Thalassospira sp. TSL5-1: one gene and its partner. The protein of the gene in region 1 binds, or shares a complex with, the protein of each later gene. Links are inferred from orthologs where the notes say so. Each region holds a gene or a part of one and is shown on either strand. Other genes may lie near its edges. The genes, in order: LF95_RS07605 and smc.

What was found.
Region 2: the proteins of LF95_RS07605 (region 1) and smc are in contact, whole or in part, in a crystal structure (PDB 3ZGX), measured with the Bacillus subtilis proteins. The link is inferred for Thalassospira sp. TSL5-1 from one-to-one orthologs.

Annotation. Positions count from the first base shown.
Region 1 is NZ_KV880637.1:1,619,127-1,624,265, forward strand. Bases 1-2,897 are described here. They hold LF95_RS07605 (segregation and condensation protein A), read left to right. Parts: upstream 1-905; coding sequence 906-1,889; downstream 1,890-2,897. Other genes in these bases: nagZ (beta-N-acetylhexosaminidase), read left to right, coding at 1-187; LF95_RS07600 (site-2 protease family protein), read left to right, coding at 184-867; scpB (SMC-Scp complex subunit ScpB), read left to right, coding at 1,876-2,631; LF95_RS07615 (ABC transporter ATP-binding protein), read left to right, coding at 2,773-2,897. Also shown: more of LF95_RS07615, read left to right, coding at 2,898-3,816; LF95_RS07620 (Sec-independent protein translocase subunit TatA/TatB), read left to right, coding at 3,930-4,151; Sec-independent protein translocase protein TatB, read left to right, coding at 4,193-4,666; twin-arginine translocase subunit TatC, read left to right, coding at 4,675-5,139. UniProt on the Bacillus subtilis protein: Participates in chromosomal partition during cell division. May act via the formation of a condensin-like complex containing Smc and ScpB that pull DNA away from mid-cell into both cell halves.
Region 2 is NZ_KV880637.1:220,574-229,543, forward strand. Bases 1,987-6,044 are described here. They hold smc (chromosome segregation protein SMC), read left to right. Parts: upstream 1,987-2,310; coding sequence 2,311-5,844; downstream 5,845-6,044. Other genes in these bases: LF95_RS01060 (DsbA family protein), read left to right, coding at 1,987-2,232. In the rest of the region: mutY (A/G-specific adenine glycosylase), read right to left, coding at 1-689; LF95_RS01055 (DUF721 domain-containing protein), read left to right, coding at 798-1,412; more of LF95_RS01060, read left to right, coding at 1,636-1,986; LF95_RS23490 (AtpZ/AtpI family protein), read left to right, coding at 6,139-6,495; LF95_RS01075 (F0F1 ATP synthase subunit A), read left to right, coding at 6,529-7,251; LF95_RS01080 (ATP synthase subunit C family protein), read left to right, coding at 7,313-7,537; LF95_RS01085 (F0F1 ATP synthase subunit B family protein), read left to right, coding at 7,615-8,100; LF95_RS01090 (F0F1 ATP synthase subunit B family protein), read left to right, coding at 8,106-8,609; LF95_RS01095 (class I SAM-dependent methyltransferase), read right to left, coding at 8,719-8,970. UniProt on the Bacillus subtilis protein: Required for chromosome condensation and partitioning.

The DNA of each region.
Region 1 (5,139 bases):
GGAACAGATTGTTTCCATGTCGCCCGCACTTGATGGTGTGGCTCTGGAACGTGCATTGGCTGTGACCAACCGTATATCTTCACTGAAAGGGGACGTGCCCGCCCGCCCGGTATTGGCGGACTGGAATGCGCGTCTTGCTCAGTTGCTTGCCCCTGTCTGGGCCCCGGCACAAGGAGAAGGTGCTTGAACCACGTCTTTGAAATGATTGTTTCGGCAACCACTTGGGTTTTGCCGGTGTTGTTTGCTGTGACATTTCACGAGGCTGCGCATGGTTTTGCTGCCAAGGCGTTTGGTGACGACACAGCCCAGCGTGCCGGGCGTCTGAGCCTTAATCCGATCCGCCATATTGACCCGGTGGGAACAATTGTTATTCCCGGTCTTTTGCTTTTGACAGGTGCGCCGTTTCTGTTTGGTTATGCCAAGCCTGTTCCGGTGGCCTTTCATCGACTGAGCCCGCAACGCCTGGGCATTATTGGTGTGGCCATTGCCGGACCGGCAATCAATATCGTTTTGGCGATTATTTCGATCATGCTGTTGGCCTGGCTGCCGTCGTTTTCGCCGGTTGTGAATGACTGGCTAGGCCGCACGTTGCAAAATTCGGTGGCACTCAATTGCGTCTTGGCCGTTTTCAACATGTTGCCCATTCCGCCTTTGGATGGCGGGCGCGTGTTAACTGCCATTTCACCCGCCCCGATGGCCCGTGTCTTGATGCGGATGGAAAAAGCAGGCATGGTTCTTCTGATTGCGCTGGTATTTCTGTTGCCTTATGCCACCGCCCAATTTGGTATTGATTTGCCGATTTTTCAGTGGCTTGTCATCGAACCGGCTTCGGCGTTGATCAATTTTCTGGCCAATATCATTACCTGATCATGCGATCCATTTTATTGCCGTTACACGAGAGTTGAATGGCCGAACCCGTTTCACCAGAAGCAAATATCAGTGACGAAGCTTTTGATGTTGCCCCCGTTGACGGGGGCAGTCTGGCGGATCGTCTTGTGCTGGATCTGGACGGTTTTGAAGGGCCGATCGACGTTCTGCTGGAACTGGCCCGAGATCAGAAGGTTGATATTATTCGTATATCGATCCTTGATCTGGCCGAACAGTTTTTACAATTTATCAGCCGCGCCCAGGAAATGCGCCTTGAACTGGCGGCGGATTATCTGGTCATGGCGGCATGGCTGGCCTATCTGAAATCCCGTTTGCTGTTGCCCAAACAGGATGACGACGAGGAAGAACTGAGTGCTGAAGAAATGGCCGAACTTTTGGCCTTTCAGTTGCGCCGTCTCGAAGCGATGAAAGCCGCCGGGGCAAAGCTATTGGAAGGCCCCAATCTGGGCCGTGATTTTTTTGCCCGTGGCGCGCCCGAGGAAATGAAGATTACGACATCATCGGTTTACGATGCGTCGCTTTATGACCTTTTGAAAGCCTATGCCCAGATCATGCTGACCGCCGAGGCCAAAACCCTCGAAATCGAGGCATTTGACCTTTATGCGATGGATGATGCCATTCGCCGCCTGCGTGACCTGTTTGGACGGCGGATTGTACCGCAATGGACATTGTTGCTGCAATTTATGCCACGCGGCCTGGGAACGCCTTTAAAAGCACGTTCGGCCCTTGCGGCCCATTTTGTTGCCAGCCTTGAAATGTGCCGCGATGGCGAACTTGAGATTTCGCAGGAGAAGGTTTTTGGGCCAATCATGCTGCGATCACCGCAAAAAAGGCGGGATGCCGACGGGGGCCGGTATGAGGGTGACAGTGCTGACGACGAGAATACGTTAACGGACGGGCAGGGCGGGCTGCCGGAAGATGTGATCGATGATGATCCATCCGGGGATTGGGACGAAGACGACGTAATTGAACGCAACGGGGACGATGATGAGCGCGGATAGCACCCAACAGCTTGAAATGGATGGCATGAACCAGAAACCTGCCATTGATTTGCAGCATTTGCGCATCATCGAAGCTGTGTTGTTTGCCTCAAGCGAGCCCCTGAGCGAAAAGCTGCTTGCCGCGCGATTGCCTGAGGATGCCAACATTGGCGAGATTCTGGCGGAATTACAGGAAACCTATGCTGAACGTGGGATCAATCTGGTGCATGTTGGCGAGAAATGGGCCTTTCGGACCGCCCTTGATCTTGCCGGGGACCTTCATGTTGAGGTCGAAAAGTCCAAAAAGATGACGCGCGCGACGCTGGAGACACTGGCGATCATTGCCTATCATGAACCCGTAACCCGTTCGGAAATCGAAGAAATTCGTGGTGTTGCCCTGTCCAAGGGGACACTTGATATTTTGCTTGAAGCAAAATGGATTCGTCCGCGTGGGCGCAAGCGTGTCCCGGGGCGCCCGGTTTTATGGGCTACGACGGATGAATTCCTCGATCATTTTGGCTTGCAAAATCGTGATGACCTGCCAGGGCTCTCGGATCTCAAGGCCGCTGGTTTGCTCGATAGCCGGCCTGGCATGGGCCGTTACGGGGCCAGTTCGGGCGAAGACAGCCTGCTTCCCGAGCCCGAGGATGACCCGGCGAGCACGGAATCCGCCGTGGAAGAGGCGCTTACCAGCCGGAACCTGGCCGAGCTGGATGCCGAGATTTATGCGGATTCTTTGCCCGGTGATGATCTGGAGTCCTGACAGTGTGTCATTATGGTCTGCTCGGCAAACTATTGCATGCCACGGATCATGCCGTTAAACCTGAAGCCGTAATTGAATTTCATTCGCATTACTGTATTAGGCCGTGATGCGCTGTCCGATAGAATCGCAAAAGGGTGTATAATGCCGGTTGGCCTGAGCCTTAGAAATGTCAGTCACGAATTTGGCAGCAGCCGGGTCCTGCGCGACATCAATTTTGATGTTGAACCGGGGGAACTGGTATGCCTGCTGGGGCCATCAGGTTGCGGTAAAACCACGGCCCTGCGCATTGCAGCGGGGCTGGAGCGGTTGCAGACCGGCACGGTTTTAATCCATGACGAGGTTGTGGCGTCCGCCGGCCAATATCTGGAACCCGAAAAGCGGGGCGTCGGGCTGGTTTTTCAGGATTATGCGCTGTTTCCGCATCTTGATGTAGCGGGAAATATCGGCTTCGGCTTGCGCCATATGGGAAATGCGCAACGCCAGCAGGCCGTTATCAACGCGCTGGAGCGGGTCGGTATGGCGGATTACGTTAACGCCTTTCCTCATCAATTGTCTGGCGGGCAGCAGCAGCGTATTGCGCTGGCCCGTGCTTTGGCTCCGGTGCCCCGCGTGATGTTGCTGGACGAGCCCTTTTCCGGGCTGGATGTTGCGCGCCGGGCGGAGCTACGCGACACGACGCTGCATGTTTTGAAAAATGCCGGTATTGCCACTGTAATGGTCACACATGACCCGGAAGAGGCCATGTATATGGGTGATCGCATTATTGTGATGAATGAAGGGCAGGTGATGCAGGATGGCACACCCGAGGATCTTTATTTTCATCCCGAAAACCATTTCGTCGCATCATTCTTTGGGGAGGTAAATGTTTTTCCATCACGGGTGGAGGGGACTGTTGCATCGACCCCGTTGGGGGATGTGGTTGTTGAAAATATGCCCAGTGGAACTGCAGTTGACGTACTGATCCGCCCTGAAGGACTGCGCATTGGATCACATGGCCGCGATGGGGATGTGCTTGCCAATATTGACGCCGTGCGTTCGCTGGGCGGTGTCAGTTTGATGCACCTTTCCATTCAGAACGGGCCCCATGTTCATGCCCGTGTCCCGCGTCCGCAGGTGGTTGATAAAGGCGGAGTGGTCTCTATAACGCTTGATCCCGAGATGACCTTCGTGTTTCCTAGAGACTAGAAAGGTGGCAGAAGCGTTAAATTGACAAACACCGCGTTGCGCGGTCACAGGCTTTCTGCCATTATCCCTTACCCCGTTTAAGGGGAGAGTACCGTATTGGGAGTAATAAGGTTATGAGTATCGGCGTCTGGCAAATTGTTCTGATCCTGGCCATCGTTCTGATTATTTTTGGTGCGGGCAAGCTGCCGCGTGTCATGGGAGATATGGGCAAGGGTATTCGTAGCTTTAAAGCCGGTATCAACGAAAAAGACGATGATGAATCCGGCAAAATCAGCAATAATAGCTCCGCTTCCGTTTCTAACGAAAGCAAAGACCAGGACTCGGTTAAGTCCTGATCCCGTCTGTCTGACTGGCCTTGCTCTAATAGGCGCTTTTCATGTTTGATATCGGTTGGACCGAAATGGCACTTGTGGCCGTCGTCGCGCTTTTTGTCGTCGGCCCCAAGGATCTGCCCCATGTTCTCTATAAAATGGCTCATTACTGGAAAAAAGTGCGCGGTATGGCGCGCGAATTCCAGGGTGGTATCGACAGCTTGATCCGAGAGGCCGAGCTTGACGAACTGCGCAAGCAGGCCAGTAGCGTTAATACCAGTGCCACCGAATTTCTGGAAAAGCAGATTGGTGGTGCTGACAGCAAGTCCGCTTCATCTGCTGAAAAAAAGGCAGATACTCCGTCGGTTCCGGCGGATGCGAAAATCCCGGCAAAATCTGATTCTGATAAAACGGCGACACCGGAAAAGCCGTCGTCAGATGCGGCGGCACAGCCCGCGACAGAAGCCGGAGATGGCGCGCAAGATAAACCCAAAGATCAACCTGAACCGGCAACCGTCCGGACCCAGCCGGAGAAATAGGCGTGAATATGCAGCTTCAAGACCCGCAGATGCCGATCATGGAGCATCTGATAGAGTTGCGGAATCGCCTGACCTGGTCGGTGCTGGCACTCTTTGTGACGTTTGGCATCTGCTATTATTTCGTCGAAGATATATATGGTTTTCTGGTGCGTCCCCTGGCTCAGGCGATGGGACCGGGCAGTGACCGACGGATGATTTATACCGCCTTGACGGAAGTTTTTTTCACTTACGTCAAGGTTTCGTTTTTTGCGGCCTGTTTCATCTCGACGCCGGTTGTGTTGGGCCAGATATGGGCGTTTGTCGCACCAGGGCTTTATAAAAACGAACGCAAGGCATTTTATCCGTTTCTGTTTGCCACCCCCATCCTGTTTTTTCTGGGCGGGGCGATGGTTTATTATTTCATTATGCCGCTGGCCTGGAAGTTCTTCCTCAGCTTTGAATCAACAGGTAGCCAGACGGGCCTGGCCATTCAG
Region 2 (8,970 bases), 1.4 Mb from region 1 along the record:
TTGCGTTTGCGCGGTAGCTCAGGGGCGATGCCGGTTTTGCGCCCGTCACAAAAGGCCTGCCAGGGGCAAATGCCGCAGGCCGGGTTGCGCGGTGTGCAAATGGTGGCCCCCAAATCCATTAAGGCCTGGGCGTAATCGCCGGGGCGGTCGGGCGGGGTCAGGGCGGCGGATTTTTCCTTGATTTCCGGTTTGACGTCGGGCAGGGGCGTTTCCAGGGCAAACAGGCGCGAAATGACCCGTTCAATATTGCCGTCCACCGGGCTTGCGGGCCGGTTAAAGGCAATGGCGGAAACCGCTGCTGCTGTGTAAGGGCCAATGCCGGGTAGCTTTAACAGGCCTTCTTCGGTATCGGGGAATTGGCCATTATGTTCGTCGGCAACAACCTTGGCGCATTTATGCAAATTGCGCGCCCTTGCGTAATATCCCAGCCCCTGCCATGCGTGCAAAACCTCGTCCAGATCGGCATTGGCAAGGTCGGTCACGGTGGGCCAGCGGTTCAGAAAGGCCGCAAAATAGGGCCCAACCGTAATCACGGTTGTTTGCTGTAACATGATTTCAGACAGCCACACATGATAGGGATTGGGATGATCGCCCGGTTCCGAACGCCAGGGCAGGGTTCGGTGATGGCGGTCATACCATTCCAGCATGGTCTGACGAAGTGTATTGATTTCTTGATCAGTGAAATGCACGGCGGTTCCGTGATATGTTATGCCAATTGAAAAAATCGGCGAAATTGGTGACAAGTTTGCAGCGACCCTACGGAAGACGCCGCCGTGAGCAAGAGAAAAGATTTTCCCATGAGCAAAAGCAGGAATGCCGGTGATACGTCCCGGGCTTCCGGGACGGATCAGGATAATGTGCGTATTGCGGCAAAAAATGCGGCGCGCAAGCGTCAGCGCATTACGCCAATGGCTGGTGATCGTGACCGTTACAACGGTTTGCGCAACGTTGCGCCCCTGGTGTCGAGTTTAACCCGGCCGCTGGTGCGCAAGCGCGGTTTTTTTCAGGCTGAAATTCTGCTGCGCTGGGGCGAAATCGTTGGCCCGGCGCTTGAAAACTGTACCATTCCGGTTCGCTTTACCCCGCCACGCGGCGAAAATGGCGGCGGGGGGACGCTTATGGTGCGGGTTTCCGGGCCAATGGCGCTGGAATTGCAACACCGCATGCCGCAAATCATTGATCGGGTGAATACCTATTTTGGCTATCGGGCGGTAGAACGCATCAAAATGATGCAGGGCGAAATCTCGCGACCGGAAAAGCGCGTGCACCGCCCGGAACATGTGCCGGAAGGCCCCATTAGCCAGGATAGCGAAAAAGTGATCAATGAAATCGAAGACCCGGCCCTGCGGGAAGTGCTATTGCGTTTGGGTCGTCATATCAGTGGTGCCGGAAAAGGCCAGGGCGGAAAATGACTTTATGTCGTCCTGGTTGAATTGATCCGGCAATGATGTGTTTGCGATCGGCTGGTGGTGGCTGTTTTTGTCGAATCAGTTTGCGGCAAAAGATCAACATGGATTTGCCCGATTTCCGGGTGATATTTGCGACTCGTTGGTTTAACGACTGTTGCGGGGCGATGTTGACTTGGCAGGCGCAACCGGCTTGTAATCGCAAAAGTTTGTTATAACGGAGGTTTCCTTGCTTAAGCCGTTCAAATACCTTGTCGCGGTGGTGGGTGTTTCCCTGGCGGCGTTGACCGCACAGGGGGCGCAGGCCCTGGAATATAAAGAACATGTTATGGGTGCCGAAAATGCACCGGTGACGATTGTCGAATACGCATCCTTTACCTGCCCGCACTGTGCACGTTTTGCCAACGAGGTATTTCCCGAGGTCAAAAAAGACCTGATCGATACCGGCAAGGTGAAGTGGATTTACCGTGATTACCCGCTTGATGGAGTTGCCCTGCGGGCATCAGCCGTGGCTCAGTGCGCGGGGGATGACCGTTATTTTGGCGTGCTGGAATTGCTGTTCAAATCACAGATGGAATGGGCGCGCAGCAAAGACCCGATTGAAGGTATCAAACAGACGGTGCGTTTTGCCGGTATGGATGGCGATGCGGTTGATGCCTGCCTGGCCGATGAACAGCTGATCAACGGGATCGTCGGATCGCGTATGGAAGCCGAACAGAAATATAACGTTAATTCAACGCCGACTTTCCTGATTGATGGCAAAACCTATGCCGGTGAGAAAGATCTGGAATTTTTCACCGACAAGGTCAATGACCTGACCAAATAATTGATTGAAACTTGCTTTACCGGCGCGTTAAGGAATGCGCCGGTAAAAACACGGGCCTTTATCGGCCAGGGGAACTGATTGGTCCAATTCAAGTCGCTGCGCCTGACGGGATTTAAATCCTTCGTCGATTCAACCGAATTGCTGGTCGAAGACGGGCTGACAGGTGTTGTCGGTCCGAATGGCTGTGGCAAATCCAATCTGGTTGAAGCGTTGCGCTGGGTGATGGGCGAAACATCGGCCAAGCAGATGCGCGGGTCGGACATGTCCGACGTGATTTTTGGCGGCACATCCACGCGCCCGGCCCGCAATGTTGCCGAAGTTGCCGTGGTGCTTGATAACAGCGAACATCGCGCCCCGGCGATGTTTAACGAACACGAGGAACTGGAAGTTGTCCGCCGTATCGAACGCGGCGGGGGCTCCAATTACAAGGTGAATGGCAAGGATGTCCGTGCGCGTGACGTGCAATTGCTGTTTGCCGATGCCGCAACCGGTGCGCGGTCCAACGCGATGGTGTCGCAGGGTAAAATTGGTGCGCTGATCGGGGCAAAACCTTCTCAGCGTCGTTTGGTGCTGGAAGAAGCCGCCGGGATTACCGGGCTGCATTCGCGCCGCCACGAGGCCGAATTACGCCTGAAAAACGCTGAGCAAAATCTGGAACGTCTCGAAGATGTTCTCGTCACGTTAGATAGCCAGATTGCATCACTGCAAAAACAGGCTCGCCAGGCCCAGCGCTATCGCAAGTTAAGCGAAAGTATTCGCCAGACTGAAGCCCTGCTGTTTCATATTCGCTGGCAGGAAGCCGCCAAGCGCCAGCAGGATGCCCGGGAATTGCTGGTGGCGGGGGAATCGGCGGTGCGCGATTTGACCGGTGAAGTGACCCGGGCCACCACCGAACAGGCGCATATTGCCGCCAGCCTGCCCGATTTGCGCAAACAGGAAGCCGAAGCCAGTGCCGCCCTGCAGCGCCTTGTGATTGAACGTGAAGGGCTGGATAAAGAAAAGCAGCAGATAGATACGCAAATGGCGCAGTTGCGCGCCCGTATTCAGCAAATAGATGCCGACCTTGCCCGTGAAGCCGAACTGGCCAATGACGCACAAGGGGCGCTGGAAAAGCTGAAACGCGAACGCCAGGATTTGCGCGATGCCCAGGGCGGCGAAGATGATGAACTGGACGATGCCCGTGAACGGGTGGTCGAAAAAGCCCAGCGGGTTGAAGAACTGGAAGGCCTGGTTGATGAATTGACCAGCCGGGCTGCGGCTGAGGAAGCCCGGCTAAAATCCGTTCAGCAGCGTTTATCCGAACTGGGCGCACGCCGTATTCGTCTGACGGACCGTTATGACGAGGCCGTTGCCAAGCTGGATGATATTCGAGTTGAAGCCGATTTTAGCGATGCCCTTGAAGATGCCGAAATGGCGCTTGAGGAATGCGAAGAAACGGTTGAACAGCGCAAAATGGCGATTGAAGACGCCGAAATGCGCGTTGCCGAATTGCATGACCGTGAAGATGCCGCCAAAATTGCCGAAAATCAGGCGCGTGATGCCCAGCGCGATGTCGAATCGCGCCTGGCCCGCCTGAGCGCCGAGATCGAAGCCCTCGAAGGGCTGGTGAAAGGCAGTAGCGATGGGCAATATTCCCCGATTATTGAACAGATTACGGTTCAGCCCGGTTTGGAACTGGCGGTGGCTGCGGCCCTTGGCGAAGACCTTGATGCGTCTGACGCGCCCGAAGCCCCGACCCATTGGGCCGGTGTAGACCCATTGCCTGATGATCCGGCCTTGCCAGAAAATGTCCAGGCGCTGGCAAAGTTTGTCCAGGCACCGGCCTTGCTTAACCGTCGCCTTTGGCAAATTGGTGTTGTTGAAGACGACTCCACGGGGAACTGGTTGTGCAAGGACCTTAAAACCGGTCAGCGGCTGGTTTCAAAGGATGGGTCGTTGTGGCGCTGGGATGGGTATCGCATTTTGGCCGGGGCGGAATTGCCTGCTGCCGTGCGCTTGCGCCAGCGCAACCGCCTTGATGAATTACGCAGCGAGCGCGACGAAATTGAGGGCCTGGTTGAAGAAAGCATCGAACGGGCCGAACTGGCGCGTGAAACGCTGGAACGCCTGAATGACGAAATCGCCGAGGCCCGCGCTGGCGAACAGGAAGCCCACCGGGCCGCACGCGAGGCCGACGGCCAACTATCAAGGGCGCGCGAGGAAATTGCCAATATCAAACGCGATGCCAGCGCCATTGAAAGCCGCCTGCAAGCTGCCGAGGACGTGGTGAACCGCACCCGGCAGGATTTGGATGAACTGATTGCCGAGCAGGAAGAGCTTGCCGCCACCCCGCAGGAAAGCAGCGACGGGCTTATCGAGATCAAGGCGGAGCTGAATGAAAAGCGCGCCGATCTTTCTGATGCGCGGGCTGATCAGATGGAAGCGCGCAGCCAGCTTGAACGCATGCAGCGCGATATGTCCGGGCGGCGCAAACGGCTGGAATTTGTTGAAAACGAAATTGCCACCTGGAATGAACGTGCATCAGGTGCCGGGGACCGTGTTGCCCAGCTGCGCGAACGCCAGGAAGAGGCGCAAATGGAGCTCGAAGAGCTTGAACTGCGGCCCGATGAGATTGAAGAACGCCGCGCCATTTTGACCGACCGTGTTGGTTTGGCCGAGCAGGAACGCAAAGATAGCGCGGACCGGCTGGTTAGTGCCGAAACCGCCCAGCGCGATGCCGACCAGGCCCTGAAGGATGCCGAACAGAAACTGGCCGAGGCCCGCGAAGGGCGCGTGCGCTGTGAGGCACTGCTGGAACAGGCTGAACAGCACCGTAAGGACCTGATCGAGCGTATCCGTGAACGGGTTAATGCAACCCCGGACCAATTGCCAGAACTGGCACTGCTGGATCAAGGCGAAGCCCTGCCATCGGAAGGCGATATTGAAGCCCGTTTGGGCAGACAAACCCGCGAACGTGAAAATCTGGGGGCGGTGAACCTGCGCGCCGAGGTCGAGCTTGCGGAAATGGAAGAACAGAAAAACACGCTTGTAACCGAGCGTGACGACCTGCTGGCCGCGATTGACAAATTGCGCAACGGTATCAGCCAACTCAACCGCGAAGCCCGTCAGCGCCTGAATAAGGCGTTTGAGGAGGTCGATAAACACTTCCAGCAGCTGTTTGTGCGCCTGTTTGGCGGCGGACATGCCCATTTGATGTTGACGGATGCGGATGATCCACTGAATGCCGGGCTGGAAATCATGGCATCACCGCCGGGTAAAAAGTTGCAGCATCTGTCACTTTTGTCGGGTGGGGAGCAGGCCCTGACCGCAATGGCGCTGTTATTTGCCGTCTTTATGACCAACCCTGCCCCGATTTGCGTGCTTGACGAAGTGGATGCCCCGCTTGACGATGCCAACGTGGACCGCTTCTGCCGTTTGCTTGAGGCCATTGGTCGCCATGCCAATACCCGGTTCATGGTTATTACTCACCATCGTATGACGATGGCGCGGATGAATCGCCTGTTTGGTGTGACGATGGCAGAGCGGGGGGTGTCCTCTCTGGTGTCGGTTGATTTGCGCCAGGCGGAAGTTTATTCGCAAAAAGAACAGCATGAACTGGATTTGACCTCTTAGGGCAAATCCAGAACCTGAAGAGCCGTTTGATGCGGCGAAACCCAGGAAAACCGCCGGTTGCAAGGGGTTCTGCCGTGTTTTCGGACTGGGCGTGAAGGGAGTGATCCCGAACACACCTGACCCTGTTTTAGGCTGTTTTTTCGCCAAAAGTTATTATTTTTCAATTTGTTAAATGGGGTTTTCAATGCTGGCGGCATCCGGGTTTTACGGCTTGACAGCCTATGGGGGGCTAAGTATGTTGCCCGCGCCTTTCCTTGTGTTGCAGGCAAGGCTGTCACAGCGGGGTTTGTCACAGTGAGCGAAGATAAAGATCGCGCTTCTTTGGCCGAACTGGATCGCAAATTGACGGCCGTGGCTGGACGGCGTGAAGAAAAGCATGGCCCGGTTTCGGGTGGCCGGAAAAGTTCATCGGCAGGCATGGCATTAGGCATGCGCATATCGGCGGAAATGATCGCTTCGATTGTGGTCGGATTGCTGATTGGTTGGGGACTGGACCGGTTTTTTAATACGATGCCTTTGTTACTTGTCCTTTTTGTCATTCTTGGGGCAGGTGCCGGGGGTCTTAACGCCTATCGCGCAGCCAAAGGGTATGATAGTGCCATTGGACTTGGGCGCGCGATGGGGAAGCCCAAGCAGGGGGACAAGGAATAATCCTTGGCCTGACAAGATTGAGCGAGGATTACGGTGGCTGGACCGCTAGAGCAGTTTGAAATCAAGCCGTTGGCTGAAATCTCGGCAGGTGGCTTTGATATTTCCTTCACCAATTCCGCCCTTTGGATGGTGATCGCAGCCGTTCTCGTAACGGCGTTCATGACGCTTAGCATGCGTCGTGGCGCACTGGTGCCAGGTCGTTGGCAGGGTGCAGCCGAGGTGATGTATGAATTCGTCGCCAACATGCTCAAAGATAATGTGGGAACCGCCGGGCGCAAGTATTTCCCGTTCGTTTTCACGCTTTTCATGTTTGTGCTGTTCGGGAACCTTTTGGGGATGATCCCGCACGGCTTTGCCTTTACGAGCCACATTATCGTGACCTTCGCGATGGCTCTGGTGATTTTTATCGGTGTGACGATTATCGGTTTTGCGCGCCACGGAACGCATTATCTGCGTATGTTCTTCCCGGAAGGTGCCCCGATAGCAACCGCGATCATTTTGATCCCGATTGAGATCATTTCCTATTTCTCTCGTCCGTTCAGCCTGGCAATCCGACTTTTCGCTAATATGACTGTCGGCCACATCATGCTGAAAGTGATTGGCGGGTTCGTCGGACTTATCGGCATTTTCGGCGTGCTTCCCTTCGCGATGCTGACGGGGATTACCGTTCTGGAGTTCGGCATTGCTGCGCTTCAGGCCTATGTTTACACAATTCTCACCTGCATCTATCTCCATGATGCAATTCACATGCACTGATGTGCTGTGGACTGGTGTGATCTTTTCTTATTGCCTTTAAGAAATTCGAAAGGGTGAAGTTATGGAACTCGATGCTGCGAAAATGATCGGTGCTGGCCTGGCTGCTATTGGTATGATTGGTGCCGGTATCGGGGTGGGTAACATTTGGTCGAGCCTGATTGCGACCGTTGGCCGTAACCCGGCTGCCAAAGCTGACGTTGAACTTTATGGCTGGATCGGCTTTGCCGTTACCGAAGCTATTGCACTGTTCGCACTCGTCGTTGCGCTGATCGTTCTGTTCGGCTAATCGGCGCCTTTTGCGCGAATACTCGGCCCGGCGAGGGTTCGTTCTCTCGCCGGCGTCGTTGAATTCGGGAGTAGGCTATGCCGCAGTTTGATATTTCGTCGTTCCCGTCCCAGATTTTCTGGCTGTTTGTTGTTTTCGTCATCCTGTATATCCTGATGTCGAAAATCGCACTGCCGAAAGTTGGTGACGTTCTGGAACGTCGTCACAAGACTATCGAAGACAACCTTGGCAAGGCACGGGCGTTGAAAGACGAAACCGATGCCGCCATCGCACGGTATGAAGCAGCCCTGGCCGAAGCCCGGGATGCCGCCCATGCCGACATTCGCGAAGCATCGGAAAAGGCAGCCGCACAGCAGGCCGCTGAAACCGAGGCACTGGCCAGGAAAATGTCTGAAAAGACATCCGCAGCCGAAAAACGGATTGCAGATGCCAAGACTGCCGCCCTGGGTGGCGTGTCTGAGGCCGCGGCTGATATTGCCCGCGAAGCAACTGCAAAACTGATCGGCGTCAAGGTCCAGACCAAAACTGCAGAAAGCGCAGTTTCGGCAGTCATTGGGGAGTAAACACCTTGGAAGCAGAACACGGTAGTTTCTTCACCAATCCGGAAACCTGGGTAACTTTTGCGTTCCTTTTGGTTGTCGTTTTTGGCGGCCTTAAGGTTGTGAAAGGTATCTCGGCAGCACTTGATAAGCGGTCGAGCAAGATTTCCAATGAACTTGACGAAGCCCAGCGCCTGCGTGAGGAAGCTCAGGAGCTTCTGGCCAAATATCAGGCCAAGCAGCGCGAGGCCCTGAAAGAGGCGGATGAAATCCGTGCTCATGCCAAGTCTGAAGCCGATCGGATGCTGGCAAGTGCCAAGGCCGAGCTGGAAGCGTCGCTCAAGCGTCGTGAACAGCAGGCAATGGACCGCATCAGCAACCTGGAAGCCCAGGCCGTGGCTGAAGTTCGTGCCCGTGTGGCCGAAATCGCCACCCAGGCGACCCTTGCAATGGTGACTGAAAAGGCAACCGGCGCGAAGGCTGAAGAACTGGTTGATAATGCGATTGCCGAAATCAAAGGCCGTCTGAATTAATTTTCAGATCTGCATATCACATGTTTAAACCCCCAAGGCTTATGCTTTGGGGGTTTTTTCATGATTTTGCGGCCTGCCTGGAAGCGTTTTGGTTTAAAGACAAATCGCTTTAGAGTTTTTGGGCTGCCAATATCAAAAAGGGTGGCCGACGACGGTGTTTGTGCCATTTGGCATCGGTTGCTTCTTTTACCGGTTCGGGCTCCAACAACCGGATGATCTGCAACCCGGCATCGAGCAGACCATTGACATAGGTTTCGACGGTGCGGTGATATTTTATAACATCATCAACAAACCAGTGTGTTTGCCGCGGACCTTCATCACGGTAATTATCCACCGGCCAGAATTGTTTATCGCCCGCTTC